DNA from 3 places in the Xenorhabdus sp. PB62.4 genome. Region 3 is predicted to be linked to each of the others. Evidence: predicted binding sites of a transcription regulator. Region 3 holds the regulator's gene; each other region holds the start of a gene.
What was found. Region 3 encodes PurR, which represses purine synthesis genes. Its sites were predicted from a motif close to CANGCAAACGTTTGCNTG; they were not measured.
Positions count from the first base shown of each region.

Region 1: a site for PurR is predicted at 3,402-3,419, ahead of glyA (serine hydroxymethyltransferase). Genes of this name have one in related genera too.
Region 2: a site for PurR is predicted at 7,527-7,544, ahead of guaB (IMP dehydrogenase). Genes of this name have one in related genera too.

Region 1 is NZ_NKHR01000004.1:239,751-250,137, forward strand. Features, by position in the region: gene suhB (inositol-1-monophosphatase) at 1-629, shown strand, start outside; gene Xenpb_RS05860 (3-phenylpropionate MFS transporter) at 716-1,951, opposite strand; gene glyA (serine hydroxymethyltransferase) at 2,042-3,295, opposite strand; gene hmpA (NO-inducible flavohemoprotein) at 3,640-4,845, shown strand; partial or broken gene Xenpb_RS05875 (IS982 family transposase) at 4,993-5,588, shown strand; gene Xenpb_RS05880 (hypothetical protein) at 5,890-6,819, shown strand; gene Xenpb_RS05885 (IS110 family transposase) at 7,228-8,229, shown strand; gene Xenpb_RS05890 (bacteriocin immunity protein) at 8,757-9,011, opposite strand; gene Xenpb_RS05895 (HNH endonuclease signature motif containing protein) at 9,025-9,360, opposite strand; partial or broken gene Xenpb_RS05900 (helix-turn-helix domain-containing protein) at 9,516-10,142, shown strand; partial or broken gene Xenpb_RS05905 (IS630 family transposase) at 10,143-10,387, shown strand, end outside.
Region 2 is NZ_NKHR01000013.1:2,711-13,097, forward strand. Features, by position in the region: gene Xenpb_RS11805 (cupin domain-containing protein) at 1-149, shown strand, start outside; gene Xenpb_RS11810 (DUF3865 domain-containing protein) at 173-1,024, shown strand; gene Xenpb_RS11815 (GFA family protein) at 1,043-1,429, shown strand; gene Xenpb_RS11820 (amino acid--tRNA ligase-related protein) at 1,447-2,334, shown strand; gene Xenpb_RS11825 (extracellular solute-binding protein) at 2,369-3,973, shown strand; gene Xenpb_RS11830 (topoisomerase DNA-binding C4 zinc finger domain-containing protein) at 4,232-4,468, opposite strand; partial or broken gene Xenpb_RS11835 (IS30 family transposase) at 4,513-5,199, shown strand; gene Xenpb_RS11840 (nuclear transport factor 2 family protein) at 5,451-5,840, opposite strand; gene xseA (exodeoxyribonuclease VII large subunit) at 5,996-7,435, opposite strand; gene guaB (IMP dehydrogenase) at 7,609-9,075, shown strand; gene guaA (glutamine-hydrolyzing GMP synthase) at 9,154-10,387, shown strand, end outside.
Region 3 is NZ_NKHR01000028.1:26,562-36,948, reverse strand. Features, by position in the region: partial or broken gene Xenpb_RS16855 (ISAs1 family transposase) at 1-5, shown strand, start outside; gene Xenpb_RS16850 (putative quinol monooxygenase) at 219-515, opposite strand; gene Xenpb_RS20535 (pyocin activator PrtN family protein) at 804-953, shown strand; gene gloA (lactoylglutathione lyase) at 1,026-1,433, shown strand; gene rnt (ribonuclease T) at 1,665-2,324, shown strand; gene Xenpb_RS16830 (Grx4 family monothiol glutaredoxin) at 2,428-2,808, opposite strand; gene sodB (superoxide dismutase [Fe]) at 3,168-3,746, shown strand; gene purR (HTH-type transcriptional repressor PurR) at 4,304-5,329, shown strand; gene punR (DNA-binding transcriptional activator PunR) at 5,333-6,241, opposite strand; gene punC (purine nucleoside transporter PunC) at 6,404-7,585, shown strand; gene cfa (cyclopropane fatty acyl phospholipid synthase) at 7,898-9,049, shown strand; gene Xenpb_RS16800 (riboflavin synthase subunit alpha) at 9,163-9,804, opposite strand; gene Xenpb_RS16795 (MATE family efflux transporter) at 10,069-10,387, shown strand, end outside.

The sequences.
Region 1 (10,387 bases), on a different contig from region 3:
ATCCTAAGCATACAATTATTACCGAAGAAAGCGGTGAGCACTTAGGTGAAGAAAACGATTTCCAATGGGTGATCGATCCACTGGATGGCACCACCAACTTTATTAAACGTCTCCCTCATTTTGCGGTTTCCATTGCTGTGCGTATTAAAGGCCGCACTGAAGTCTCCGTGGTTTACGATCCAATGCGCAATGAGCTGTTCACCGCAACCCGTGGTCAAGGCGCACAATTAAACGGCTATCGTCTGCGTGGTTCCAAAGCCCGTGATCTGGATGGCACTATCCTTGCGACTGGTTTCCCATTCAAAGCCAAACAGCACACTATCCCTTACATGAATGTACTGGGTAAATTATTTGAGCGTTGCGCGGATTTCCGCCGCACAGGTTCCGCCGCATTGGATATGGCTTATGTCGCTGCCGGGCGCGTAGATGGTTTCTTCGAAATTGGCCTGAAACCATGGGATTTTATGGGCGGTGAATTGCTGGTACGTGAATCCGGCTGCATCGTTACCGATTTCGTCGGTGGTCATAACTATATTAATTCCGGCAACATCGTTGCAGGTAGCCCACGTATCGTTAAGGACATTTTGTCTGAAATGCGTGAAGAATTAACGGAAGCACTGAAACGTTAATTCGTTAATAATTATATAAATATAATTTGAGCAATGTTATTTTCAGGGCACCTATTTGGTGCCCTTTTTATCGCCAAGCATGTTAATTAATGTGCATGGGCTTCAACTTTTGGCCGCAGAAACAGCGCAGGTAATGCAACCAACGCCATCACCCAAAATATACCACCATCGATATGTTCATACATAAAACCAGCAATCACACTCATAACAGCAATCCCTCCTCCCATTGCCAAAGCGGAGTAAGTCGCCTGCAATCGGATGATTTCATTTTCTTTTCTGGCTCCAATAAAACGCATTGCTGCTAAATGGCAAACGGTAAAAGTACCGCAATGCAGGATCTGAATAATAATCAGCACGGGTAATTCCGTTGACGTTCCCATTAATCCCCAACGAAGCACACCACAGATGCCGGATAGCAATAACAGATTACGTGCACTCCAACGACGGAATAACTGTTTGCTGAAAGTAAAGACGAGGACTTCTGCCACAACGCCTAACGACCAGAGATAACCAATGGTTGATGGTGAGTAACCTGCATTCTCCCAATAAATAGTGCCAAAACTATAGTAACCCGCATGTGCAGCCTGCAATAGCGTTACACACACTAAAAATTGCCACACAGATTTTTCAGACAAAAGTTCTTTAAAAGAGACGGTATTAGTATTCGTGATCTTCTCTTGACCAACGGGCATAATGGCGGGTTTCAGCATCATTCCCAGCAGCATGACAGCAATACTGAAAATCAGGAAAGCGAGAATGATATGGTGTGTTCCAAACACCTCTTTGCCAATCCAGCCATTCAGACTGTCAAATGGCATACTCCAGCCAATGTCGAGGCTGCTGATTGAGAAATTTATGCCATTGGCAGACATTAATATACCAGTCAGCGCAGAGCTGATAATAAATGCAATCGAACCCCAGACTCTCACCTTGCCGTAATCAAAAGTAAATTGTTTTTGCCATGTTCCGGCCAAAGCATCCGATAAAGGCACCAGTGGCGAGAAAAATAAGTTAAAACCTATCATGACAAAGAAAAGCCATGCCCAATGGCTACCAAATACAAATCCAACCGCAAAAAGCAACGCCAGCAATGAAAGGAATCGCAACGCCTTAATTAATTTCGATGGATCTTTTACCGTGGGAGAAATAACCAGACTACCGATAAATCGGGCAACCAATCCAACACCCAGTAATATTCCTATCATTGAAGGCTCAATGCCTTCACCTTTTAACCAGGCAGCCCAAAAAGGCAGAAAGATACCGAAAGAGAAAAAATAAGTGAAATAACCTAACCCTAGCCAAAATGTTGATGGAATAACCATCCAAATACCCTCATTTCTCAAATACAAAAAAACCCGCTCAAAACTAACGTCATGAGTCGGGCTTATTACTAAACTACACTTTATTTTTAATTATGCGTAAACCGGATATTTTGCGCAGATGTTCAAAACTTTCTGCTTAACGCTTTCAATGGTTGCTTCATCATTGATGTTATCCAGCACATCACACATCCAACCTGCCAGCTCACGGGTTTCTTCTTCTTTAAAGCCACGGCGGGTAATTGCAGGTGTCCCGATACGAATACCAGAAGTCACAAACGGGCTGCGCGGATCGTTAGGCACACTGTTTTTGTTAACAGTAATATTGGCACGCCCCAATGCAGCATCAGCATCTTTACCCGTAATATCTTTATCTACCAGATCCAGCAGGAACAGATGGTTTTCCGTTTCACCAGAAACAACTTTATAACCACGTTGCAGGAATACTTCGACCATGGTTTTCGCATTTTTAGCGACTTGCTGTTGATAGACCTTAAACTCAGGTTCCATTGCTTCTTTCAGTGCAACAGCTTTACCCGCGATGACGTGCATCAGTGGGCCACCCTGAGATCCCGGGAAAACAGAAGAATTCAGCTTCTTGTAAAATTCTTCATCGCCACCTTTGGCCAGAATCAGGCCACCACGCGGGCCAGCCAGAGTTTTGTGCGTTGTTGTTGTAACAACATGCGCATGAGGAACTGGGTTTGGATAAACACCAGCGGCAACCAAACCCGCTACGTGAGCCATATCAACGAACAGATAGGCACCGATTTCATCGGCGATTTCACGCATCTTCGCCCAATCAACAACACCGGAATAAGCAGAGAAGCCACCGATGATCATTTTTGGTTGGTGTTTTTGCGCTTGGGCACGGATATCGTCGTAATCGATTTTACCTTTTTCATCAATGCCATAAGGTACGATGTTATAAAGTTTGCCGGAGAAGTTAACTGGAGAACCATGAGTCAAATGACCGCCGTGTGCCAGATTCATTCCTAAAACCGTATCGCCGGGTTTCAACAGTGTCATGTATACCGCGGCATTAGCCTGAGAACCTGAGTGTGGCTGGACGTTTGCATAATCTGCACCAAACAGCTCTTTTGCACGGTCAATCGCAAGTTGTTCAACCACATCAACATATTCACAGCCACCGTAATAACGTTTACCCGGATAGCCTTCCGCATACTTGTTAGTGAGCTGAGATCCCTGAGCCTGCATAACTCTTGGGCTGGTGTAGTTTTCAGAAGCAATCAATTCAATGTGTTCTTCCTGACGATAAACTTCCTGTTCCATCGCCTGCCACAGTTCGGGATCGTAATTCGCAATATTCATTTCACGCTTTAACATTTGGTTCTCCTGACTCAGCTACTTCTCTAAAAAATACCCCTGAGGGCCAGAATGCCACACAGTGTAAACTCTTTTTACTAAATGAGATAGTCTTGACAAGATAATTTACGCAAACGTTTGCATGATGGATTAACAGCGCATTGGAAGTTGAATAACTGACTATAGAATCAACAATTCTCAATTTATCAATGATATTTGTGATCTTAGTCAGGGTTTCTGGTAATACAAATTCTAAATTTTTGATTTAAATCAAGATGATCTTCTTTTCTCAATTGAACCTATTCCCAAACACTATAAGTTGTATTTAAAATGCAAGTTATAGACTTCAGCATCATTTGAGAAAAATTCAGGAGATCCCCATGCTAGATAGTCAGGTTATCGCAACCATAAAATCCACCATTCCATTAATCGTTTCTACAGGCCCCAAGCTGACTGCACATTTTTATGAACGTATGTTCAAGCATCATCCTGAATTAAAAGATATTTTTAACATGAGCCACCAGCTCAATGGTGATCAGCGTGAAGCGCTTTTCAATGCCCTTTGCGCTTATGCGGCTAATATCGATAATCTGTCTGCTTTATTGCCTGCGGTAGAAAAAATCGCTCATAAACACGCGAGCCTGAACATTAAGCCCGAACATTATCAGATTGTAGGTACGCACTTACTGGCGACAATTGACGAAATGTTCCATCCTGGTGATGAAGTTCTCAGTGCCTGGGGAAAAGCCTACAATGTGCTGGCCAATGTCTTTATCAATCGAGAAGAAGAAATTTATCAAAGTGGTGAATCTCTGGAAGGCGGTTGGCGTGAATTACGTCAATTCCGTGTTAGCCGGAAACAACCACAAAGTGACGTTATTACCAGCTTCGAGTTTGTTCCCGTTGATGGTGAAAAGGTCATGGATTACAAGCCGGGGCAATATTTAGGGATTTATATAGAAGATCCTGCTTTTGAGAACCGTGAAATTCGCCAATATTCTCTGACCGCAGCACCAAACGGAAGCAATTACCAGATTGCGATTAAGCGTGAATCTCAGGGCAAGGTTTCAAACTTCATGCATGATAAAGTACAGGAAGGCGATCTCGTGATGCTGGCAGCGCCACGCGGTGATTTTTTCCTTGATGTCCAGCATGATACACCCGTTACGCTGATTTCAGCGGGTGTAGGTTTAACGCCAATGATGAGTATGCTACAACATCTGCATAATCAACATCATACAGGAACAGTGAATTGGTTCCATGCCGCAGAGCATGGCGGCTATCATGCCTTCTCAAATAAGGTAAATGAAATTTCTCAATCTATGCCTAATTTGCATTCGCAGGTTTGGTATCGCGAACCACGAGATATAGATCAGAAAGGCATACATTATCAGCATACCGGGCTGATGGATCTTTCTCTCGTAAAAGAATTAATAGCAGTAGAAGGAATGCAATTCTATTTCTGTGGGCCAGTAGCTTTCATGCAATTCATTGCTAACCAACTTCTGGCAATAGGTGTTGATAAACAACATATCCACTATGAATGTTTTGGCCCACATAAAGTGATCTAACACAGATAACTGCAACACCTTAAGCGATAACAGTGACACAATGGGGGATGTTACGACCATCTCCCATTCAAATGCGAACTAATTGCCAATATTCCTATATCACGTTATAAAAGGCTTTAGTTAATTAACCTGAATTCTGGATAAGAAATTGACGAAGTACCTGTTCCAAGAGCAAAGAACAAATTAGTTGAAATTTTCTGCGATGTCGATGACTTTTGTCGTTTTTTCATTCCTCAATGGGAGCAGTTTTGTCTCAATAAGGGGTATCGCCTGCGCCGCAGACAAGGTCATATGTATCCCAGTGAAATCATGACCATCCTGATCCTCTTTCATATGTCGCATTACCGTGATTTCAAACATTTTTATCTGGCGCATAGTTGGAAATATCACCATAACGATTTTCCAACCCTGCTCAGTTATACTCGTTTTGTCAGTGTCGCGCCTTCCGTTTTGGTACCACTGTGCAGTTATCTGACTCAATTAAAAGGGAAACCCACGGGAATTGCGTTTATTGATTCCACGAGCTGCGCGTGTGTCATAACATCCGTATTCCCCGCCATAAGGTGTTTGACGGGGTAGCCAAACGAGGAAGAACCTCAATGGGATGGTTTTACGGTTTCAAATTACACTTGATTTTTAACCATCAGGGCGAAATTCTGGCACTTAAAGTCACCTCGGGTAATGTGGATGATCGGGAACCTGTCCACGAATTAGCAAAAGAATTAACGGGTTCTCTTTATGGGGCATCATTGACAGAAAACGGATTGTAAATCACAAACGACCATCGATGTTCCTACCTTTATGTACTGAAGGCACATCGCTGAACTAACTGTTCAATTTAGACCCGTTTGCCCTAATTGTGAAGTAGTCATCTATTGACGGGAAGAGAGGTATGTTCTACATTCCTTTTCAAGGTTCGCGCAAACCTGTCTGCCTGTAGACAAACTCGCCTTCGCGCTTTGTGCTGTTTTATCAATTTTTAGGGCATTTTCTTTTAATTGCTCTGTGCTTACAGGCCTCAGAGTATTATAAAAGGAAAAGATCATGCTCTCACGTCTGAAAATCGATAATGCTACATCTCATCATCTGTCTTCTGTAGAGCAGCTTCGTCAGCAAGCAAGATTTCTTAGGAACCATTGTCGAGTTTCTCTTGGTCATGCTCAAGAAATGGTTGCTTATTTCTTTCGTTGCTCCAGTTGGGGAGAATTAATTAATCGGAGAGCAACGGAACAGGAGCAACTAAGACTCAATGAAATGCGTGAGGTACTTCAGGCATATCGGGACAAAATTTCTTCTGAGGAATACCTTCAATTAGCTGAACTGGAAGCTATACCAGGAACAATAACCGAGGCAATCGAAAATAATCGCATCGCAAAGATGAATGATCTGGATGTTGTTCAATTATATAATTTGCTTTTTGATGCTGAATACTGGGGGCAACCTTCACCTGTATCTTGGTTCGATGTTCTCGATAAATCAGACAGATGTTTGGTGCTTTTGGCAAAAAGAATGGCGAAAAGTAAGAGAGCAAGAAGAACCATAAACCCTCATATCAACTTCCCATGGTTTGGCTTTCAAATGTATGGCTATCTACATGTGGAAGGGAAAAAGCTTGATTATGACTGTACGGAGCTGGAAAGCTATCTCTATCCAGAAAAGCACAGGTATGAACGCTTATTCAAAAGACCTTGGTTTGTAGCCTACTGTATTGGTTTTGTTCGATTTATTCTCAGCTCACTTTCGCAGTCTGATTATCATGGAACAGTATCATTCAGCCGATTTAGTAATGAAGGGTTAATTGAAAATTTTACGCATCCAAATGGAAAACGTGAACGATATAGTTCGAACGGTCACTCATTTACAGATGTATCAGTTAATTCCCTTGTAGAGCAAATGATTGCAATGGGCGGTCAAAGGGATGAACGAAGGCAGAGAATTACATTTAGTTTTGGTAATGGTGAGGATTATCGATGAGCAGCTTAATTGTATCTCACCTCAAGGAGTTACCATCTTCAACGGCAGCTCTCATCTTGCTGGCAGTTGTTTTGTGCACCCTTACAAAGCATAAACGTTTCTCGCCATTGACATCCAGACAATCCTTTTTTTTGTTGATGACTTTTTTGGGAGTTATAGGATTGAAAGTACTGTTTTCATAAGATTATGTGTAATGTAAACACTCAAATATAATAGTTGCGGTGTTTTTAATCTCAGAATGATTTTCATGTCGTTATTTTATTTTTAACAATGTCAAGTATAGTCATTTTGTTAAGGACTGTTGACATTTTGCGATGGAATATGAAATCAAGCGTGTAATGAGATGGCCTCTCCCACCCTATAGCAGTAAATTGACAGTGTGTTTTTCTTTTAGAAGAGGCCATCATCATGAACAGTACAGCACTTATTGGTATTGATCTCGGTAAACATACTTTCCACCTGCACTGTCAGGATAAAAATGGAAAAGCGCTTTATCGTAAGAAAATGACCCGAACCAAGCTTCTTGAGTTTCTGAATGTGACTCCCTGCGCCACCGTCGTTATGGAGGCTTGTGCCGGTGCACATTTCATGGCGCGAAAAATCGCAGCCTTAGGCCATGAGACTAAATTGATTTCACCGCAGTTTGTCCGGCCGTTTGTCAAAAGCAACAAAAACGATTTCATTGATGCCGAGGCTATTTGTGAAGCCGCCTCTCGGCCTTCCATGCGCTTTGTCCAGCCTCGTACGGAAAACCAGCAAATTATGCGGGCATTACATCGTGTCCGGGAATCTCTGGTGGGTGATAAAGTGAAAACCACTAACCAGATGCACGCTTTCTTGCTGGAATTTGGGATCAGCATGCCCAAAGGGATCGCGGTGATAAAACGGTTATCTGAGGTCATCGCTGAAAATGAATTACCGCCCTATCTGGTGCAATTGCTCCAACGCCTACACGCCCATTACCTGTATCTGGTTGAACAAATTAGCGAGATTGAACAAGAAATTAATATTGCAATTAAACAAGATGAGGGTGCTCAGCGATTGCTAACTATTCCGTCGATCGGCCCCATCACGGCCAGCATGCTGGCCTCATTGTTAGGTGACGGGAAACAATATGCTCGCGGCCGGGAATTTGCAGCCTCGACGGGACTAGTGCCGAGACAATACAGTACGGGAGGGCGTAATACGCTCTTAGGTATCAGCAAACGAGGCAATAAACAACTGAGAAAGTTGCTGGTTCAGTGTGCCCGGGTTTATATACAGAAACTGGCTTATCAGTCAGGAAAACTGGCTGAGTGGGTCAAAAAACAGCTAACACGAAAGCACTCTTGCGTTGTGGCCTGCGCGTTGGCCAATAAACTGGCTCGGATCGCCTGGGCGATATTAACAAAAAAAGCGGTGTTTGAATAAATAAGGTGATTCTGGCAAGCAATCGTGTTTTTGAATAAATAGGGAAAATAATAGTGACCTATCTGGTTTTGCGAAGCCTAATTATTGATGACATAAACGGCCTATCGGCCTGATGAAAAACCTGTAAACGTCAATGGCTCAGTGAAGCCGAGCGTGTTGTTAGATTCGTCAGGCGCAGAACTCATTAAGGCGCGAGTACACTTGCTCATTGAGCCGCCGGATAGATTTAAGCAAGCCAACATATTTTCAATTTCAGTATTGCAAAAATGGGAGTGACCATAGATTCATGATGATGGCCTCTTCTAAAAGAAAAACACACTGTCAATTTACTGCTATAGGGTGGGAGAGGCCATCTCATTACACGCCCTAGGTAAAAAGTAGCTTTTTTTTTACAAGACTCCTCCCAGAAAAGGAAAGAAGATGAGTATGTTAGCCCCCTATACGGGGGCTGTGTGCTGACCAATATTGGCATCCTGATTACTCAGAAATGTTAGCCCCCTATACGGGGGCTGTGTATATAGAGGTTTTTACTTCTTAAATACTGGCAATTGGTTCTCTGTACGCCATTTTTTAACACGAGCCAGAATACCTTCTGGGGAGTCATCATCTCCCTCTTCTGGATAATAAATCAAATCACTCCCGTCAGGATGTTGAGTCAGGCGTTCGAACTCGGAGACATCCTCATCTTCTTGTTGTTCCGTATCATAATCGGCGTTACAAATTTTTGTTACAAAGGCCAAAAATTCAGTTTCAGTATAATCTTCAAGTTTATTTTTGCTCATAAGTCAATCTCTGTTATTTCGAATGAATTTTAATATGGTTTTTCGGGGTGACCACTCGTAGGTTGTCAACATTATAGACTTCACCGCCATGTTGAATTTCTTCAACATGATGTAATTCAAGCCTTTTCCGTCCACCAACCTGATCTTTTTTTCGGGCAAATGGTGATCTACCGTTTGAAATCACCTTTTTATTGTTTTTTGATTTGATTTGGCTCATTAATTTAGGAACTTTTCCAACTTCGGTCCATATAGCCTGCCTAAATTTATTAAATGAACTGAATTTTTTTCCTCTTAGCTTATTTGCTACTTCTTTGGGTATAGGAGATGAATTTGAACGGTTCTGTCGCATTAACAAAGAAAGTACAAGTGAAGATGAGGTGATTGATTTTTACTCAGCTGTATTAGTTCAGATGAGATCTGACACTTCGGTTTGAAAAGAAGAGAGTTACCCGCTTTGATTAAAGGTGCTGAATCTGAAATCAAAGAAACTACGAGGTAACTCTCATGCTACATACTAGCAATCCCATTATTAAACACAAAGCGGGTCTTCTCAATCTTGCCAAGGAACTGGGCAACGTCTCCCAAGCGTGCAAAGTGATGGGGGTATCACGAGACACGTTTTACCGTTATCAAGAATTGGTTGAAACCGGAGGTATTGTGGCACTCATCAACCAGAATAGAAGAACACCCAATCTCAAAAACAGGGGCGATCCGGAAACGTAACAAGCTGTTGTTAAATACGCGATTGATTACCCGGCACATGGACAAGTGAGAACGAGTAATGAGCTGCGTAAAATAGGGATATTTGTCTCACCCAGTGGGGTGCGCTCCATTTGGCTCAGGCACGATCTGGAAAACTTTAAAAAGCGCTTACGGGCCCTTGAAAAACACGTTGCTGAGACCGGGATCAGCCTGACGGAAGCCCAAGTGGTGGCACTGGAGAGAAAGAAACAGGATGATGAGGCCTGCGGTGAAATCGACACTGCCCACCCCGGTTATCTGGAGTCACAAGATACGTTCTATGGGGGGACGTTGAAAGGCGTAGGCCGGATTTACCAACAGACGTTTGTCGATACCTACAGTAAGGTGGCGTTTGCCAAGCTCTACACCACCAAGACACCGATTACAAGTGATGAGGCCCTTATCGCTGATGTTCAACATTTCCCTGATGACTATCAATGGGAAAGAGCAAAACGCTTGGGTGTCTCACAGTCGGCTATTCATTACGCGTTGAAACGACTCAATATTACGTTCAAAAAAAAAACACTCAAACATCCCAACGCTGACGTTCAGGTTCGTCAGGCGTTTATTGAGCGCATTTGCGACCATGAACACACAGGCAAACCGATTATTTATCTGGATGAAAGCGGTTTTGC
Region 2 (10,387 bases), on a different contig from region 3:
TTATTGCAACAAGAAGCGTAATATTACCTGCAAGTAAAGAAGTTTTAGATATTTTATCAAGCCTTAATAATTATCATACGGTTACAGTACTCTCAGGATTAACTCATAATATATTAGAAAAATTATCTTGTACTGGTGGACTAGCTTAAATTAACTGTGAGGATCAATAAATATGTATAGAAATTTTCCTGCATTGGTAGATGATTACCTAACAAAAAATACTTCTACTGGAAAGTTACTTAATTGCATTATTAGTGAAGGAAAAGAAAAAATTGATGGAAGTGAACTCATCGATAAACACTTTGATCCTATGATTTTAACTCTTTACAATCAAATTAAGGAGCTAGTAAACCCTTTAAATCTTGATGAGTATGAAGCAAAATTATATATAGGCGAGCTTTCTATTTTTGCTCGCTACAATTCTACAATGCTTTTAAGAGCAGCTGATAATGTTCGCGGTTTTTGTCCCGAACTAGCACAAGAATTAACACGTAACTTTTTAGAGGAAGGTGGTGAACGAGGAAAACTGCCAGCACACTACGTTGTTTTTAGTGGAGCATTACTGGCAGATTTAGATTTTCGAATTAATGGTTGGATGCCACGGGTTCCTTCAACACGCACTCTTATTTCTTTAATCGACATACTTACTTGGTCCCATTGCCCTTCAACATTGCTAGGAATGTATTATGCGACTGAAGCTGTTGCAATTTCAGAAACTTTACTTTTGCAAGATATCACCAATCGCTTAGGACAAATTACGGGGCGAGGAACAGGAAATTCGTTACCAAAACTTGACTTTTATTATCGGATGCACTTGGATGAAACACATAGTGCAGCAACTAACAATGTTGCTGTAGAACGTGGGCACCAAGATGGGATTGCCAACTTTATTAGGAATGCGAATTTATTCCACTTTCAGCAACCTCAAATTGTGGATGGCTTTCTTCAGATGCTCACTCCTTTCGTTGATCAATGGGTTGAAATTCATCATTTAATTTTAACAAATCGCTTCAATAATCAGTAACTTTCCTAGGTGAATGAAATGAAAAAAAATGAATACTCTGGTGGTTGTCTCTGCGGACATATTCGATTTGTAGCTACAGGTCAGGCTGGTAATCCGCACACATGTTCCTGTACCATGTGCCAACAACATTCAGGTTCGCTGACCCTATGCTGGGTTGAATTTCCTAAAGATTCAGTGCAGTGGAGTGGACCTGGAGGAGTACCCTCATTATTTCGCTCTTCTAACTATTCTAGCCGCGCATTTTGTTCACAATGTGGAAGTTCTCTGGGGGCCATAGACGATGGCCCTACTATAGGCTTATTGCTTGGTAATTTTGATAGCAAAAGCAAGAAAAATCTTCGTCCTACTGCTCATTCATTTAAATCATCCCGTCCACGTTGGTGGTCGATAATCATCGAACCTTAATAGAGAGAATCAATCAAATGTTGAATTCACCCATCTTGTATAAAGCGGCGTTAATTCGCCGCATACGTACGTTCCTTGATTCCAAAAACTTTATTGAAATTATGACGCCGGTCATGCGTCGTTACGCTGGTGATGATTCCCGCCCACGACTCTCTCTTCACAATGGAAGCTGGTTAAGAGAATCTTCTGCGTTTGCTCTTCGTTTTAATATTCAATTCCATGACAGTATCTACGAGATAGGTCCTAGCTTTAGACCCGACGTAGTAGATAATACACATTTGCCAGAATTTATAATGCTTGATTTATATAAAAAAGACTCCACTCTTGATGAAATGCTTCAGCTTGCCAAATTAATAATAGAAATGTTTTATAAAGGGACGATTAGTGTATTTTCATTTGCAGAGCATCTTAATCAACAATTTTCTATTGATTTTTATAAAGACCCTAAAGCTTCCTCAAAACTCATTAATTGTTTAAGAAAAATATACTGTGATACAGTCAGCCCACCTTTAACTTTAGTTGATCGTTATATTGTTGAAAATATTGAACCATTATCTCAACGATGTTGCATGATAGTAACAGATTTCCCTTTACTTACTGAAATACGTGCAAAAAAAAGAACAGAAACAACAGGAGTTGTGGAACGTTTTGAAATTTTGATAGATGGAATAGAGATTGTTCATGGTTATACCGACGAAGATAATGTAGAGCTTTTTGAAAGTCAGGCTAGAGAGCTTAATATGTTTGGAGATGAAGATTCAGTAATATGCTCAATGATAAAAGATAATAAATTATCTTCGTCTAGTTCTGGGTTTGCAATTGGCATAGAAAGATTATGTCAAGTAGCTCAAGGAGAAAAACAAATATCCATATATTCACCTTCACGCCCGTTTTCTCCTTTTTAATTTATAGTTAACGAAATGCTTATCGGATAAAATTATGGTAACACTCAATGAATGGTTAATTATGGCCTTTTATATAGCTTTAATTTTAATTACTCCAGGCCCAACAAATACATTGTTACTATCAGCCGGATTACAGAGAGGATTAAATAAATCATTCCATTTTGTTTTTGCAGAAGCAATAGGGTATATACTAGCTATTTCAATATGGGGTTTTTTTTTGTTATCTCTAGCAAAAATATTCCCTTCTATATATCAGATTGCTAAGTTATTATCTTCTATTTATGTATTGTGGTTAGCTTTTAAGTTATGGATGCTAAGTTTAAAAATGGATTACTTAACATCACATGACTCTAGCTTAGTAAAGCCCCTTTCAGGAAAAAACACAAACTTCGTTGATATAACAATAGCAACGCTATTGAATCCTAAGTCGATATTATTCGTAAGTACCATTATTCCGATAAGCGCATTTAACTCTGTAAATGTATTTTTATCTTCAATTATTATTTTTTTGATGATTTTAATACCGATAGGATCATTATGGATATTTTTAGGAAATATAATTAATTCTAATAAATACTTGCGTAAGTATATTGGAGTTTTTCTGCGAATGGCATCTACTATACTCATTTTATTTTCCTTTTTGCTGGTTTATTCAGGTATAGCAAAAGCCGAAAACTCATTAACGTTATACAATTGGCAGAGTTATACTAGCCCAGAGTTACTTAAAAAGTTTAAAAAAGAATATAATATAGATATTTTATTACTGGAGTACAAATCAAATGAGGAAGCGTTGGATGGTATTCAAAATGGGAAACTTGATGCAGACATTGTTGTTGTTTCTGATAATTTTTTACCTCATTGGATAACAGCGGGTCTATTAAAACCTATTAATGTTAATTCATTGAGTAATTTCAAAAATATCGCCCATTCTTGGCAAAGATCTTCTTCTGATATTAAGAGAAACTATGGTATTCCTTGGTCTTGGGGTATTGTTGGTATTGCCGTACATACTGATACTTTTAATGGTGATGCCAATACATGGAAAATTATATTAGAGCCTCCAAAAGAACTATCTGGAACTATTAATGTAGGTTCAGATATGAATGAACTAATTTATGCAGCTATTCGTTATCATGGTGGGAAAATATGTGATTCACACCCTGAATTATTAGAAAAAGTTAGAAATACTTTACTTGAAGCAAAAAAACATTGGGCAGCAATGGATTATGGTAGTGTGTATATGATGGCTTCAGGGAAGTTTAAAGCGAGTATAGACTGGAATGGTGCAGCAATGCGCCAACGTAAAATTAACCCTCATATTCAGTTTAGTTTCCCTCGTGAGGGAACATTGATCTTTCGTGATAATCTAGTCATCCTCAAAAAATCAAAAAACTATGAAAGCGCCAAATTATTTTTGAATTTCATTATGCAACCTGAAAATGCAGCCCTAAATTCTGCTTTTCATGGATATGATAGTGCAATAGAAGGAGCTAATACTTATTTACCTTCATGGATGCAAAATGCGCCTGAGCTTAACATTCCTGAGCAAGTCTTAAGAAATTCAGATTATTCAATTGATTGTCCTTTTTTTGCCCGTGAAAAATATATTGATATTTGGCAACAACTCTTAGAAAGATAATGATTTCTCATGATAATTTTTTCTAAAATAAAAAATTTACCTCCAAACAAATAATAAAATTAAAGGCGTTACCGAAGGTAACGCCTCGAGCAATTGTGCCAATTCTGCGAGGTTAGAATGAAACTCCGAGGCCATTCAACAAATCCGGCATGTTTTTCACGGAGTTGGATATGCCTTGAAAATCTACTGTGTCGAAGCAGTAATTTTCTGAACTATCGGGGTCAGAGCGCTTTTTAGTGCAGTTACTGTACATATACGTTACGAAAAAAGAGCTTTAAATGCATTTCTTTTTTTCTCCCTATCTGATTGCAATTTATAACCTTTCGCCTTACTTGGCGTATCCAAAGCAACGATACCAATACACTCACACTCAGGGTAACGCTGACAGCTCCAAAAACGCTCTTTCTTGCTCTCTCGCAATACCATTTTACCCTGACATTTCGGGCAAAAAGGCATTGTAGGTAAACCCAGTTTCAGTGTTATATTTTGTGCCATTCTCTAACAAATGGAGAATCCAAGCTTCCTATTTTGGCATAAATGTAGCCAAGGGCATTAGGGAAAAGATAATATCTTTACACCATGAAACGGTTTATAGATTGATTTATAAGGATAAAGTTAATGGTGGTGATTTATGGCAGCATCTCAGGATGGCTAAAAAACCGTATCGAAAACGCTATGGAAGTGATGAGCGCAGAGGAAAAATAAAAAATAGAATCAGTATTGATAATCGTCCCAAAATTGTTGATAAAAAACAGCGTATTGGTGATTGGGAAGGTGATACTATCGTTGGAAAAGATCATAAAAGTGCATTATTAACATTAGTTGAACGAAAATCGCTATTTATTCTCATTATTAAACTTGAAGATAAAACAGCGGAAGGTGTTGCAAAAGCGGCGACAAGGAATTTAGCACATATAAAACAAAAGATTAAAACTATCACTGTTGGTAACGGATTGGAATTTGCCGAACACGAACTTATCAGTAAAAATTTAGAGACAAAGATTTATTTTGCCCACCCTTATTCACCTTGGGAAAGAGGAATAAATGAGAACACCAATGGATTAATCAGAGATTACTTCCCAAAAGGGACCGATTTTAATCAGGTATCAGAGCGAGAGATAAATCTCGTCGCCAATCGATTAAATAAACGTCCTAGGAAGACACGAGGTTACAAAACACCGAATGAGTTATTTAAAGGAATATCCACTCGTTTACTTCGTTCATAACGGTGTTGCGCTTATTATGTGAATGCAAGTTTTATTGAATGAACTGTTTCTAATTAAATTTATTAAGAAGAGGGGGTGATTTTAAGATAAAAATTTATAGGTGTTACTATTATTAAAAGATAACTTCCTCTCAGAATTTATCTTTATATGAAAAAAACAATAATCTGGCATATAATTACGTCAGTATGTTATTATTGGAGTTTATCATCATATATTATCACTATATTATCTATTAGAAAATATAGTTATCTTTAACTCCTAAATCCAAGGTCATCATCATCTTCATTTCCCATAATTTTTCTTGTTAGCTCATAACAACACCTTATCTTTTTTTCGCTCACTGAAAATCGGGAAAAAACCTCGAACTCAATAATGGAACCATCCATTTTATTCGCCTTAATCATATGATGTGTATGAACATTTTCACCATGTTCAGCAATAGATAAAATAGTTACGTTTAAGTCAGTTAAAGACTTTCTTAATAGCTTTATATGAGAAATGAAATCATTAAAGGATATTTTTTTACCGTTTACTACTTGAAAATAATCCTTTGAGAAAAAAACGCCAATACTTGAGATTTCCAAATCATCATTTTCAAGTATATATTTCAAAGCATTTACTACAATATTAGAACAGGACACTGTATACCCCCATGAAAAAACAGCATACGATGTTATAGATTATAGTAGCTCAAATCTAAAATGCTCGCCGCAGGCTTTGGCTGAGGTACCGCAGCGGAGCGAGGAACGAACAGCCAAAGTGAGGAAGCGGAATTTCACCAATTGCTAAGTAGTTACTACCGATCATTTTCATCAATATTTCCATCTGGGTAATGATAACCGCCTAGATCGTAATATCCGTGTTTCAAAGGTTCTACATCAGGCGTTTTAGTTACTTTTGTAACCTGCGTCACCTGACTCTCAACCCAACCATCCTGCAATCGTGTTTTTACCATATCACCAGTTTTTACCTGCTTAACCTGTTTCAGCAACTTTCCATCAGGTGTTTCACTAATGCTGTAACCACGGCTTAATGTTGCCAATGGGCTTACGGCTTCCATCCGTGAACAGGAAATGGCAAACTTTTCCCGACAACGTCCTAACTGCCGCTCAATGGCCTGTTGCAAACGAAAATCAAGTTGCTGGATCGATTGATTATAATGGCGGATTTTCCGTTCGGGATTGGTTTGTAACAGTCTCTGGTTCAACTTCTCATATGAAATTGAATTTTGCTTCAGGCAACGTAATAAACTATCAATCAGCTTTTGGCGCAATTCAGCCAAATGATTTTGTTGCCGCGCCAGGCGCAAATCAGGGCGCTGTTGTTGAAGCCGATGGGACAATATATTAAACACGCGTTGTTTTTGGGCAAAGAAATAATCCATCGCCATTTCAAGGCGTTGTTGTAAGGATTGAACCTGCCTCAGTAACTCTATCTGATTGCGGCTAACCAGTTCTGCTGCCGCAGAAGGTGTAGGGGCGCGTAAATCAGCAACAAAATCTGCAATTGTCACATCCGTTTCGTGCCCGACAGCGCTAACAATCGGAATACGACTTTGGAATATCGCACGTGCAACTTGCTCATCATTGAAGCACCATAAATCTTCCAGTGACCCTCCGCCCCGTCCGACAATCAGAACATCACATTCTTGTCGCGCATTTGCCAGTTCGATTGCGCGAATAATCTGTAATGGCGCTTCGGCTCCCTGAACTGCGGTGGGATAAATAACAATGGGCAAGGAAGGATCACGCCGTTTCAGTATATTCAGAATATCGTGCAATGCAGCGCCACTTGCCGAGGTGATGACACCGAGTCGCTTTGCTGGTGAGGGCAGGTTTTTTTTATGGGTTTGATCAAATAGGCCTTCTGCGGTGAGCTTTTGCTTCAACATTTCAAACTGTTGTTGTAGCAACCCATCTCCGGCAGGCTGAATACTCTCGACAATCAGTTGATAGTCGCCCCGGGGTTCGTATAGTGTGATTTGTGCCCGTACCAACACTTGCTGACCATTTTGTGGACGAAATGTTGCCCTTAGATTGCTGCTTCGAAACATAGCGGCACGGATTTGTGCTCGTTCATCTTTTAATGTGAAATACCAATGTCCTGACGATGGCTGAGAAAAATTGGATATTTCGGCAGTTAGCCAAATTCTGCCCATTTCCAGCTCCAATAGCTGACGAACTGTCTGATTCAGACGGCTAACAGAAAAAATTCCGGTATTGGTTGGTAGTGACATGTGAGCTAGATCAAATTTTAAAACAAGGACTTAATTAAGTGATATTAATCTCCTTACCTGACTAATCAAGAATTTTTTTCAAAAAATGCTGGAGGCAACCGATTTCGGCCTGTATAATGCCGCGGCAATATTTTATCCCTCTTATTGCTCCATAGCCTGGTGAGATATTGCCCATGTTACGAATTAAAAAAGAAGCATTAACTTTTGACGATGTTTTGTTGGTTCCTGCCCATTCTACAGTCCTGCCAAACACAGCAGATCTGTCCACTCAATTAACTTCTACCATTCGCCTGAACGTTCCTATGCTTTCCGCTGCTATGGATACCGTGACGGAATCTTCACTGGCAATTGCACTGGCACAGGAAGGGGGCATTGGCTTCATTCATAAAAATATGTCAATCGAGCGTCAGGCTGAAGAAGTCAGCCGCGTGAAGAAACACGAAAGCGGTGTTGTTACCGATCCTGTTACTGTAACGCCACAAACGACTCTGCGTGAAGTCCATGAATTGACTGAGCGTAATGGTTTCGCCGGTTATCCGGTGGTCACCGAAGAGAATGAATTGGTGGGTATCATTACTGGTCGTGATGTCCGTTTTGTTACCGATTTGGATCAGCCGGTGACTGCGGTGATGACGCCGAAAGCGCGTCTGGTGACAGTAAAAGAAGGCGAAGCCCGTGAAGTTGTTTTGCAGAAAATGCACGAGCAACGTGTTGAGAAAGCGTTGGTTGTTGATGATAACTTCCACCTGCTCGGCATGATTACGGTGAAAGATTTCCAGAAAGCAGAGCGTAAGCCAAACGCATGTAAAGATGAACAAGGTCGTTTGCGTGTTGGCGCTGCGGTTGGCGCAGGTGCCGGCAATGAAGAACGTGTTGATGCGCTGGTCGCGGCGGGTGTAGATGTGCTGCTTATCGACTCTTCTCACGGTCATTCGGAAGGTGTTTTACAACGTATTCGTGAAACCCGCGCTAAATACCCTGATCTACAAATTATCGGCGGTAACGTAGCAACCGGAGAAGGTGCTAAGGCGCTGGTGGAAGCTGGTGTGAATGCGGTTAAGGTAGGTATCGGTCCTGGCTCTATTTGTACGACCCGTATCGTAACGGGTGTGGGTGTTCCTCAAATCACTGCAATTGCAGATGCAGTGGAAGCATTGGAAGGTACTGGTATTCCTGTTATTGCAGACGGTGGTATCCGCTTCTCTGGTGACATCGCTAAAGCAATCGCGGCAGGTGCATCGTGTGTGATGGTAGGTTCAATGCTGGCTGGTACAGAAGAATCTCCGGGTGAAATCGAACTTTATCAAGGCCGTTCATTCAAATCCTACCGTGGTATGGGTTCTTTGGGCGCGATGTCCAAAGGTTCTTCTGACCGTTACTTCCAGACTGATAACGCAGCAGACAAACTTGTGCCGGAAGGTATCGAAGGCCGCGTGGCTTATAAAGGTCTGCTGAAAAGTATCGTGCACCAACAAATGGGTGGCCTGCGTTCCTGTATGGGCCTGACTGGTTGTGCAACCATTAATGAACTGAGAACTAAAGCAGAATTTGTTCGTATCAGTGGTGCAGGTATCCAGGAAAGCCATGTTCATGACGTGACGATTACCAAAGAATCACCAAACTATCGTTTAGGTCTGTAATCTATTTAGGGTGGCCCGTAATCGGGCCACTGACTTTTTAAACTTTTAATTGCCACTTGTTTTTGGAATTCACCTCAAATGACAACTAATATCCATCAGCATCGTATTCTGATCCTTGATTTTGGCTCGCAATACACTCAGCTTATTGCACGCCGCATTCGTGAAATTGGTGTTTATTGTGAACTTTGGACATGGAATGTCACTGAAGAGCAAATCCGCGAATTTAACCCGAATGGTATTATCCTTTCTGGTGGACCGGAGAGTACAACTGAGCACGATAGCCCACGTGCCCCGGAATATGTTTTCAATGCAGGTGTACCCGTATTGGGTATCTGTTATGGCATGCAAACGATGTCCATGCAGTTGGGTGGTCAGGTTTCCAACTCTGATGAGCGTGAATTTGGTTATGCTCAGGTTGAAATTAAGCAGGATTGTGAACTATTCCGCGATATTCAAGATGCACTGAGTGAAGCCGGTAAACCTCTGCTGGATGTATGGATGAGCCATGGCGACAAAGTGACTGCTATTCCGGCTGACTTCACGACCATTGCCAGCACAGATACTTGCCCGTTTGCTATCATGGCTAATGATGAAAAACGTTTTTATGGTGTGCAATTCCACCCAGAAGTAACTCACACTCATCAGGGTTTGAATATCCTGAAACGCTTCGTTCTGGATATCTGTCAATGTGAAGCGCTGTGGACACCGGCTTCCATTATTGACGATATCGTAGAGCGTCTGCGTGCGCAGATTGGTGATGATCAGGTTATTCTGGCCTTGTCTGGCGGTGTGGATTCTTCTGTCACAGCACTGTTACTGAACCGTGCAATTGGTAAGCGCCTGACTTGTGTTTTTGTAGACAACGGCTTGCTGCGCTTGAACGAAGCAGATCAAGTGATGGATATGTTCGCCGGTAAATTTGACCTGAACATCGTTCATGTTAAAGCAGAAGATCGCTTCTTGTCTGCGTTGGCGGGAATTAATGATCCGGAAGCCAAACGTAAAACCATTGGTCACGTCTTTATTGATGTGTTTGATGAAGAAGCTTCGAAACAAACTCAAGTTAAGTGGCTGGCACAGGGCACGATTTACCCGGACGTTATCGAATCTGCGGCATCAGCAACGGGCAATGCCCATGTGATTAAGTCTCACCACAACGTGGGTGGCTTGCCAGAAGATATGAAACTGGGTCTGGTTGAACCATTAAAAGAGCTGTTCAAAGACGAAGTTCGTCGTATCGGTCTGGAATTGGGACTGCCATATGAGATGTTATATCGTCATCCATTCCCGGGCCCGGGCCTTGGTGTTCGCG
Region 3 (10,387 bases):
ATTAAACTTAATACAAAGTGGAATCCCGCCCTGTAAGGGGGTTTTATTATTCTGAGTAACTTTTTTAATTAACATCATTTAACCAGTGTTTTTCACATTTGCCACCCAATCATCTTCAGCAAGATCGAATACATGAAAGCAAAAAGCCACCACGGGATGTGATGGCGAATAAATAAAATTATCCGTGCAATTCCCATAAATTGCTTATGATATGATGTTTATGTTTTAGTTAACGCACTGTCCATGAATATGAAAATAGGCTCTTTCCGCTTGTATTTATTAATCATGGGGACAAGACGCTGAAAATGCTCACTCGCACAATGGGCATCTAAAGCTACTCGGTCAGGCCATTCTTCTATAAAGATAAAATGACCTGCATCTTTTTGATCAACATATAGGTCGTAAGCAATACACAGGGGTTCACGTTTGGTTGCTTCAATTAACTCACGATAAAGCGGAAGTACAATATCTACAGCGTCAATCTGAATAAAATCTTCTGCAATTACTTTCAACATGTTTACTCCCTCTAGGTTACGTCAAAAGCGACGACACTATAATAACTCACTGTGCGAATTTGTATTAAGATAAATCTAATATGCCGGTATTTTATACATCACCTCTGAATACGGCTGCTTTCTGTTCTCCATCTGCATCATCGCTTTGACCAAGGCTGTCGTTTTTGTGGTTAACATCAACGAATGGCAAGATAATGAATCTGGGCAAATTCCGTTATCAAACATAGCAGAAAGATACCTCAAAATGAGCCCCGGAACTGCTGAACGTAAAGCCAATGAAGGAAAGCTATTCCCACATATAAGTTAAATAACAGCCAGAAGTCACCGCTAATCGTTCATGTAAATGATCTGGCAGCATACATTGACAAGCAAAGAAAGTTAGCTGCAAAGAAACTGGAAAGAATGCAATTTATTAAAAGAAAGGAAAAAACGAACTAAATAAGATATTATTAATAGCCGCCGGGTGCTGGCGATATGGCACCCTAAAACCATAAATATCAAGAGGTAATCATGCGTTTACTCCATACTATGATCCGTGTTGGCGACATGCAGCGCTCGATTGATTTCTATACTCAAGTAATGGGCATGCGTTTACTTCGCACTAGTGAAAATCCAGAGTACAAATATTCCCTTGCATTTGTTGGTTATACTGACGAGAGCCAAGGCGCAGTTATTGAGCTAACCTATAATTGGGGAGTTGAAAGCTACGAAATGGGAACTGCATTTGGGCACATTGCGTTAGGTGTTGATGACGTTGCGGCGACCTGTGAGCGTATTAAACTCGCTGGCGGGAATGTAATCCGCGAAGCAGGGCCTGTCAAAGGCGGAACAACTGTTATTGCTTTTGTTGAAGATCCCGATGGCTATAAGATCGAGCTTATTGAAAACACAAGCGCGAGTAGTGCATTAGGAAACTAATTAACCGATAAGTTTTGAGTTGCAGCCTTGTTGGCTGCTCTCATTCCAGCCACATAGTTCACTATACTCTCAATGATTCCTTTTTTCATAAGCACTCTGCATTTTGAAATCTATTAAGTAGATCCTTTCCATTGGATAAATATTACTTCTGCAAGACATAGCAAATTTTGTCATAATACGTCCTATTCCAGATTTAAAAACAGAATCCTGAAGTTAAGAACTAAAAATCAGATGTCTAATAAAAACGATCAAAACATGCTAAGCGGGCGCTTTCGCGGCTACTATCCGGTTGTCATTGATGTCGAAACCGGTGGTTTTAATGCGCGTACAGATGCTTTACTTGAAATTGCTGCAATCACTTTAAAAATGGATGAGGAAGGCTGGCTGATGCCCGCTGATGCACTGCATTTCCATATTGACCCTTTTGAAGGTGCTAACCTTGATCCTGCCGCTCTGGCATTCACAGGCATTGACCCCACAAATCCCTTAAGAGGGGCAGTCAGCGAATACACTGCATTGCATGCTATTTTCAAAATGATCCGCAAGGGTATGAAAAACACTAATTGCAACCGTGCAATCATGGTCGCCCATAACGCCAATTTTGATCATAATTTTGTTATGGCAGCCGCAGAGCGTTCCGGGTTAAAGCGCAATCCATTTCACCCATTCGCGACATTTGATACTGCGGCTCTCAGTGGGTTGGTTCTTGGTCAGACGATCCTTGCTAAAGCTTGCATCACTGCGGAAATACCATTTGACAGTAATCAAGCACACAGCGCGCTTTATGATACCGATCGAACTGCCCTGCTTTTCTGTGAACTCGTCAACCGTTGGAAACGACTTGGTGGCTGGCCATTACCTTCCGCAGATACTGCTGACAACGAACCCTAATACATTAATTATAATATATTAATTCTGATACATTAAGCCCCACCCCTATTATGGGAATGGGGCTACAGGAATAATTTATCATTCCGATGAATTATTCACTTATTTATTCTTGTTCACGGTATTTGTCAGCAGTTTCTTTGATTAAAGCCTGTAATTCACCGCGCTGGTACATCTCAACAAGAATGTCACAACCGCCAACCAGTTCACCATCAACCCACAACTGAGGAAACGTTGGCCAATGCGCATATTTAGGCAATTCAGCACGAATATCTGGGTTTTGCAGAATATCCACATAAGCAAAACGCTCACCGCAGGCAGATAATGCCTGAACTGCCTGTGCAGAGAAACCACAGCTTGGCAATTTAGGAGAACCTTTCATGTACAGCAGGATTGGGTTCTCACTAATTTGGCGTTTAATTTTTTCAATAGTTTCTTCAGTTGTTGTATTAGTAACTGTGTTAGTGTTCGTATTCATAGTCGTCATTTTTGCTTCCTTAAACTGCAAGTGCTATTCATCAGCATCAGAAAAGTTTGATTCAGAATACCACTTTCTACTCTGATTTTTCTACCGCGAACTTTCCGTGGCAAATTTTTGCCATGATTTACAACAAGTATTCATCAGGTATTTTATCCTAATTAGCCGTATTAAGTTCATGTTATAGTTCAGTTCTACGCCAGTTCGCAGCTAAGTAGCATCTTTTCTCCTGTTATTTAGCAAAAAAGTTGTTAAGATAATTATCAAAACAGCAACATGATAATAAGCTTAAATTTGCTCTGCCCATGATTCAGTATCTAAGTCATGGTTTACAGAGCCAAAAAACCGATATTAAAAAGGAGCATGCAATGTCTTTTGAATTACCAGCATTACCTTATGCCAAAGATGCCCTGGAACCACACATTTCTGCAGAAACTCTGGAATATCATTACGGCAAACATCACAACGCTTATGTTGTAAACTTGAATAATCTGATTAAAGAGACCGAGTTTGCCGGAAAATCACTGGAAGAAATCATCAAAACATCTGAAGGCGGCATCTTCAATAACGCAGCGCAAGTCTGGAACCATACTTTCTACTGGCATAGTCTGTCACCAAATGGTGGTGGCGAACCAACCGGAAAAGTAGCAGATGCTATCAATAGTGCTTTCGGCTCTTTTGCTGAGTTCAAACAGCAGTTCACTGACGCCGCCCTGAAAAACTTTGGTTCTGGCTGGACATGGCTGGTCAAGAAAACTGACGGCAGCCTCGCTATCGTTAATACTTCTAACGCAGCAACTCCACTGACAGGCGAAGATAAGCCAGTACTGACAGTTGACGTTTGGGAACACGCATATTACATCGATTACCGCAATGCGCGTCCTCAATACCTGGAGCACTTCTGGGCTTTAGTCAACTGGAAATTTGTTGAAGAAAATCTGGCTTAATAAGATTAATTCTCGTCCCTGTTTGAAATAACAAGGGCAAGTGCACCTGTTCACCACATTATGAACAGGTGCACCTACCCTTGGAACAAGTAATGTTATACCTCAATTCTTTTTCTCGAACTCGATCAGATAAGGCAAAGGCTTCCCAGAAAAACAATCATGATTAATGCACTGCTGGCAGCCAATAATCCCAACTTCAGATCTGTATCCATAGACTATCCTCAATGTGAAAATTAAGATATCTCAATACCATAAGCTTTAGATGGTTATTTATTGCATTATTTAAAAAACTATACTGTAATCCTTGAACCATACTCTTTATAACATCGATTATTACTTTCACTTTTGAGCTAGATCAGACAAAATTCAAGGTTCATCGCTAAATTATTGCCAACCATCACTCTATATATAAATATATTGGCAAACGCTTAACAAATATCTATATCCAATAGCTTTCAGGTTGCAAAGTGACACAAGTTAGAGCAATCAACCATGTGGCAGCCTGAAAAATGAAGGGTATATAAATTTAGACCATAAGGTCAGGAGTCCTTTTTATCATGGCAACGATTAAAGATGTGGCTAAACGCGCTGGTGTTTCGACCACAACCGTATCCCATGTTATCAATAAAACCCGCTTCGTCGCCGAAGATACAAAGGCTACAGTTTGGGCTGCGATTAAGGAGCTGAATTATTCTCCCAGCGCCGTTGCTCGCAGCTTGAAAGTTAACCACACCAAATCCATTGGATTGCTGGCAACATCAAGTGAAGCCCCTTATTTTGCTGAAATCATAGAATCTGTTGAAAATAGCTGCTATGGCAAAGGCTACACACTGATTTTGTGTAATTCTCATAACAATCTTGATAAGCAGAAAGCTTATCTCGCAATGTTAGCGCAAAAACGCGTAGATGGTTTGCTGGTAATGTGTTCAGAATATCCTGAACAACTTTTAGGTATGTTGGAAGACTATCGTAATATTCCCATGGTAGTTATGGATTGGGGAGAATCCAGAGGGGATTTTACTGATGCAATTATTGACAACGCTTTTCATGGTGGTTACTTGGCAGGTCGTTACCTTATTGAACGCGGCCATCGTGATATTGCATCTATTCCGGGGCCATTGGCAAGAAATACCGGAGGCGGACGTCATCAAGGTTTTCTCAAGGCACTGAGAGAAGCCAATATTACTATTCGGGACGAGTGGATTGTACAAGGTGATTTTGAACCTGAATCTGGTTATCAGGCCATGTGTAAAATCCTGAATCAAAAGCATCGCCCAACTGCTGTTTTTTGCGGTGGTGATGTTATGGCAATGGGTGCAATTTGCGCAGCCGATGAATTGGGATTACGCGTTCCGCAAGACATTTCTATCATCGGTTATGACAATATTCGTAATGCCCGCTATTTTACACCAGCATTAACAACCATCCACCAGCCCAAAGAACGTCTGGGGCAAATGGCCTTCTCAATGCTATTGGATAGGATCGTTAATAAGCGTGAAGATGCACAAACTATTGAAGTCCATCCGCGTCTCGTTGAGCGTCGCTCCGTGGCGGATGGACCTTTTATCGATTATCGCCGTTAATAGTTAATTTTCCTGCAACCACTCAGCATTAAGTGTTTCACTATCTCCAAGATAATTAAGTAACCAACTTAATGCTGGTGAATGGCATTCTTCTGACCATGTTAAGCAACATGGGCTATCAGGCAGTGGTTGTTCAAGTTCCAGTGCAACCAGCTTTCCTTTACGGATCAACGGCAGTGCACGATGCTTGGGCACCATCCCGACACACAACCCATCCATCAGGCAACTCAATCCGGCATCCCAATCAGGCACAACTAATCGCCGTTGGTTATCCAAGGCCCATGTATCGCGTTTAGGTAAGTTGCGCGAAGTATCTTCAAGACACAAACTGGAATAAAGCCGAATTTGATCATCGTTCAGTTTTCCCGATATTGCAGCCAGTTCATGTGCAGGGCTGGCGACACACAACCAGGGCATGAATCCCATATCCCTAAAGCTATATCGCTCACCGACAGGAGAGGCACGTGTCGCCCCAATGGCAACATCTACTCTCTCATCGACAAGAGCATCCCATACCCCATTAAAAACTTCAGGATAGATAAACAATTCAATATCTGGAAAATGGCGGTAAAAATCCAAAATCAACTGAAGTGTCCGCTCCGGCTTTACAACTTGATCAACCGCAATACTGAATTGTCCCCGCCATCCATTAGCCACTTGCTGGCACTGGTGTCGGGTGTGATTCATTTTTTTGATAACAGATCTAGCCTCCTTGACAAAAATAACTCCAGCCTCAGTTAAATCCACATCACGGTGACGACGTTCAAATAAAGGTACTGCCAGCCATTCTTCAAGTTGTTTTACCGTATAGCTGACAGCGGAAGGTACACGATGAAGTTCTGATGCGGCAGCGCTAAAACTTCCTGTTCTGGCAACAGCATCAATAACCTCCAGAGAGTATTCAGACCACATATATATTCCTTTCAAATTTTTTCACAACATGGTGCAAATATTACCGTTTCACAAGTAAAAATCATGCCATATAAAATAAGCCGGGTATCTCCTTATCAACTACCACGTCAAGTTATTAATACTATTTATTAACATTACTTATTAACACCATTTATTAATATTATGGCAACAAATAAAAACTCAATTTCATTCATGTTTTATCTCGCCGGCCTGAGTATGCTCGGCTATTTGGCTATCGATATGTATCTGCCTGCTTTTGATGCAATGAAAGCAGAATTAGGTACATCAGAAAACGCCATTAGTGCGAGTCTTAGCATTTTTCTTGCCGGCTTTGCCTTTGCACAACTTTTATGGGGACAATTATCTGATCGCTTAGGCAGAAAACCTGTTCTTATTATCGGACTATCTCTGTTTTCCATTAGCTGTTTAGGTATGCTTTGGATAACGGATGCCACTCAATTACTGGTACTGAGATTTATTCAAGCAGTTGGCGTCTGTTCTGCTGCGGTTTCCTGGCAGGCTCTGGTCGTCGATAGATATGATACAGAGCACGCCAAACGCGTTTTTGCCATGATCATGCCTCTGGTTGCTCTTTCTCCCGCCCTCGCTCCTTTATTAGGCGCATGGTTATTGATCCATGATGGTTGGAGGATCATTTTCTTTGTTTTAATGATAGTAACTCTCTTACTGTTAATGCCAACACTTTGCCTGACCAATAAGCTCAATAACATTGAAGTAACCACGGATAAGAAGACAGTTTCTTTCCTTACGTTACTAAAATCCCCTGTTTTTAGTGGAAACGTATTGATTTATGCTTCTTGCAGTGCTGGTTTTTTTGCCTGGCTGACTGGATCGCCCATAATTTTGAATAATATGGGTTATGATCCTACCAATATTGGCCTAAGTTATATTCCCCAAACCCTGGCATTTATGATTGGCGGTTATGGTTGCCGTATCTTGCTGGAAAAAGTGAAAAGCGAAACCGTATTCCCGTTCCTATTGGTGGGTTATGCTGTAAGCATGATCATTATTTATTTAATTTCCATATTAAGTGAACCTTCATTTATGGCTATTCTTGCTCCTTTTTGCTTTATGGCCGCAATGAATGGAGCCTCCTACCCTATTGCCGTGGCAAAAGCGCTTTCGGTCTACCCTAAGAACAGCGGTAAAGCTGCTGCATTACAAAATGCTCTTCAATTGGGTCTTTGTTTTGTTGCAAGCTCATTTGTTTCTATCTTTATGAAATATCCTCTCTTATCTACAACAACAGTTATGGCTCTTACTGTTGTTCCAATGGCAATAGGTTATTGGCTACAAAAGAAAAATGTGGAAGAAAACCACTAAACATAAATTAAACAATTTCTCAAAAAAATAATAATTAAGAACATTATTATCTAAAGGTTACAGCATTATGTGACCTTTAGATGATTGTTTAAATATCATTTCACTCATATACTCATACCTATTCTTCATTCTAAAAACTCGGAATTTGAGGTTTTGCAGGGCATTGACGCTCTTCTTAAATTTCAAGGCAGATAGGCAATTTTTTAGTTTAATATCTATATTATTTCTAACAATCCATTATGGCTTTAATATAATAAAAGTCAGCTACAAAACGATACCTCAAAATTCCATCACACAAATGTTGGAGAGTATATGAGTTCATCTTTCGTTGAAGATAAAAAAACAATAACGGATTCTTGGCATAGAATCGCCCATGAATTGCTTCAAGAAGCTGATATTGATATCAATGGCAAACGCCCCTTCGATATACGCATTAAAAATCCTGATTTTTATAAGCGAGTATTGAAAGAAGGCTCTTTAGGACTGGGTGAAAGTTATATGGATGGCTGGTGGGAATGTGATCGCCTTGATATTTTCTTTCATAAAATATTACAGGCCGGTTTGGATCGTCGTATCCCCAAAAATACTAAAGATATTTTGCAGATAATTATCTCTCGTATATTTAATTTACAATCTCCAAAACGAGCCTGGATTGTCGGTAAGGAACACTATAATTTAGGTAATGATTTGTTTACCCGAATTCTTGATCCTTATATGCAATACTCCTGTGGTTACTGGAAAGATGCCAATACCCTGGAAGAAGCCCAATCCAATAAACTCCGTCTTATTTGTGAGAAACTACAACTAGCTCCAGGCATGACTTTATTAGATATCGGTTGTGGATGGGGTGGTTTGGCTGCCTATGCCGCAGAAAATTATGGGGTATCTGTTACTGGAGTCACAATTTCAGCTGAGCAACAAAAATATGCTCAGGAACGCTGCAAGGATCTAGATGTAAAAATTATCCTTGAAGATTATCGAAACCTTAACCTTCAGTTTGATCGCATTGTTTCCGTTGGCATGTTTGAGCACGTTGGCCCCAAAAATTATGACAATTATTTCCAGATAGTGAAACAGAACCTGAGACCCGATGGTCTGTTTCTTCTCCATTCTATTGGTTCTAATATCAATAAATCCGGCACCGATGCCTGGATCACCAAATATATCTTCCCCAACGGTTGCTTACCATCAATTTCAAAAATAGCCAAAGCGACTAATGGAAAATTTGTCATGGAAGATTGGCACAATTTTGGCGCAGATTATGACCTGACGCTTATGGAATGGTATAAGCGCTTTACTGCAAGCTGGCACGAAATAGAACATAACTACAGTCCGCGTTTCAAACGGATGTTCAGCTATTACTTGAATGCCTGTGCAGGTGCATTTCGTGCGAGGGATATTCAACTCTGGCAAATCGTATTTAGTCCGCAAGGTATTGAAAAAGGATTGAGAGTACCCAGATAAAAATTTACTTCATCGCTCGGGTTCGAGAAGCTACAGAAATGTAATTTCTGTAGCTTTCATGTTCAATTCAGGGCGTTGCCACAAAAACATTTACCATAACTTGATAATATTTATTATTCTTCAGGTTGTGACAACAATCTTTCCTGTTCTTTCTGTGCCATCACTCGTTCAACGGTATCCACAATCGCTTGAGTTTGTGGATCAATCTCAATGTTGACCTTTTGACCAAGGCGTTTTTTACCTAGTGTCGTGCGCTCCAAAGTTTCTGGGATCAAGTGGACACAGAAACGGTTATTCACAACGTCCCCTATTGTCAGACTAATTCCATCGATGCCGATAAAACCTTTATGCAGGATATATTTCATCAATTGTTTATCGTGGATCCGAAACCAAATTTCATGATTATTTTCTGAAGTGAAGATCTTGGCAATTTCTGCTGTCGTAATAACATGACCAGACATCAAATGCCCGCCAATTTCATCGCCAAATTTAGCCGCCCTCTCCAGATTGACTAAACCACCGACGTTAAGTTCACCAAGGTTGGTCAAACGCAGGGTTTCTTTCATTAAATCAAAGCTAATTAAATCGCCATCGATCTTGGTTACAGTTAAACAACAGCCGTTATGGGAAACAGAAGCTCCCGTTTCAATTCCGGGTAATAATTCAGCCGGAAATTTAACAACATGGGTCCGAAAGTGCATTTTTTCATCAATGGCAACTATCGGCGCTTTTCCCTGAACGATACCTGTAAACATGGGAACCTCTTTAATCATTTTACATTGCAAAAGTTAGTTTAACCCACTCACCACTTTTAAACACTAGTTTGGTTGAGTGTAGTTTTAGTTGAATATAGTTTACTTTACTTTATTGAGTACAAACATCGTGCAATGATTGGCTTAATAAAATGAGTCCTATACAATAGGAAAGCTTATAAGCGATACATTTTCCACTAACATCGTTTGCTCGCAGAAATATTCTTTGTTTTTCTACTTAATTTTTAATCAAAAAAGGTGTAGTACGTGCAGAAGTATTTAAATGAAGCGCGTAGTTTGCTCGCTTTGGGAATTCCCGTAATCATCGCCCAATTTTCACAAACTGCAATGGGTTTTGTCGATACAGTCATGGCAGGTAAAGCCGGGGCTGTTGAGATGTCAGCAGTTGCCGTTGGTACATCAATTTGGCTGCCAACTATCCTGTTTGGTCAAGGTCTATTGCTTGCCCTAACACCAATCGTGGCACACATGAATGGCTCTGGTCACAGAAAAAATGTTGCTTCTCAGATCCAACAAGGATTCTGGCTTGCAGCTTTCCTTTCTATCTTAATTATCGCGGTATTGT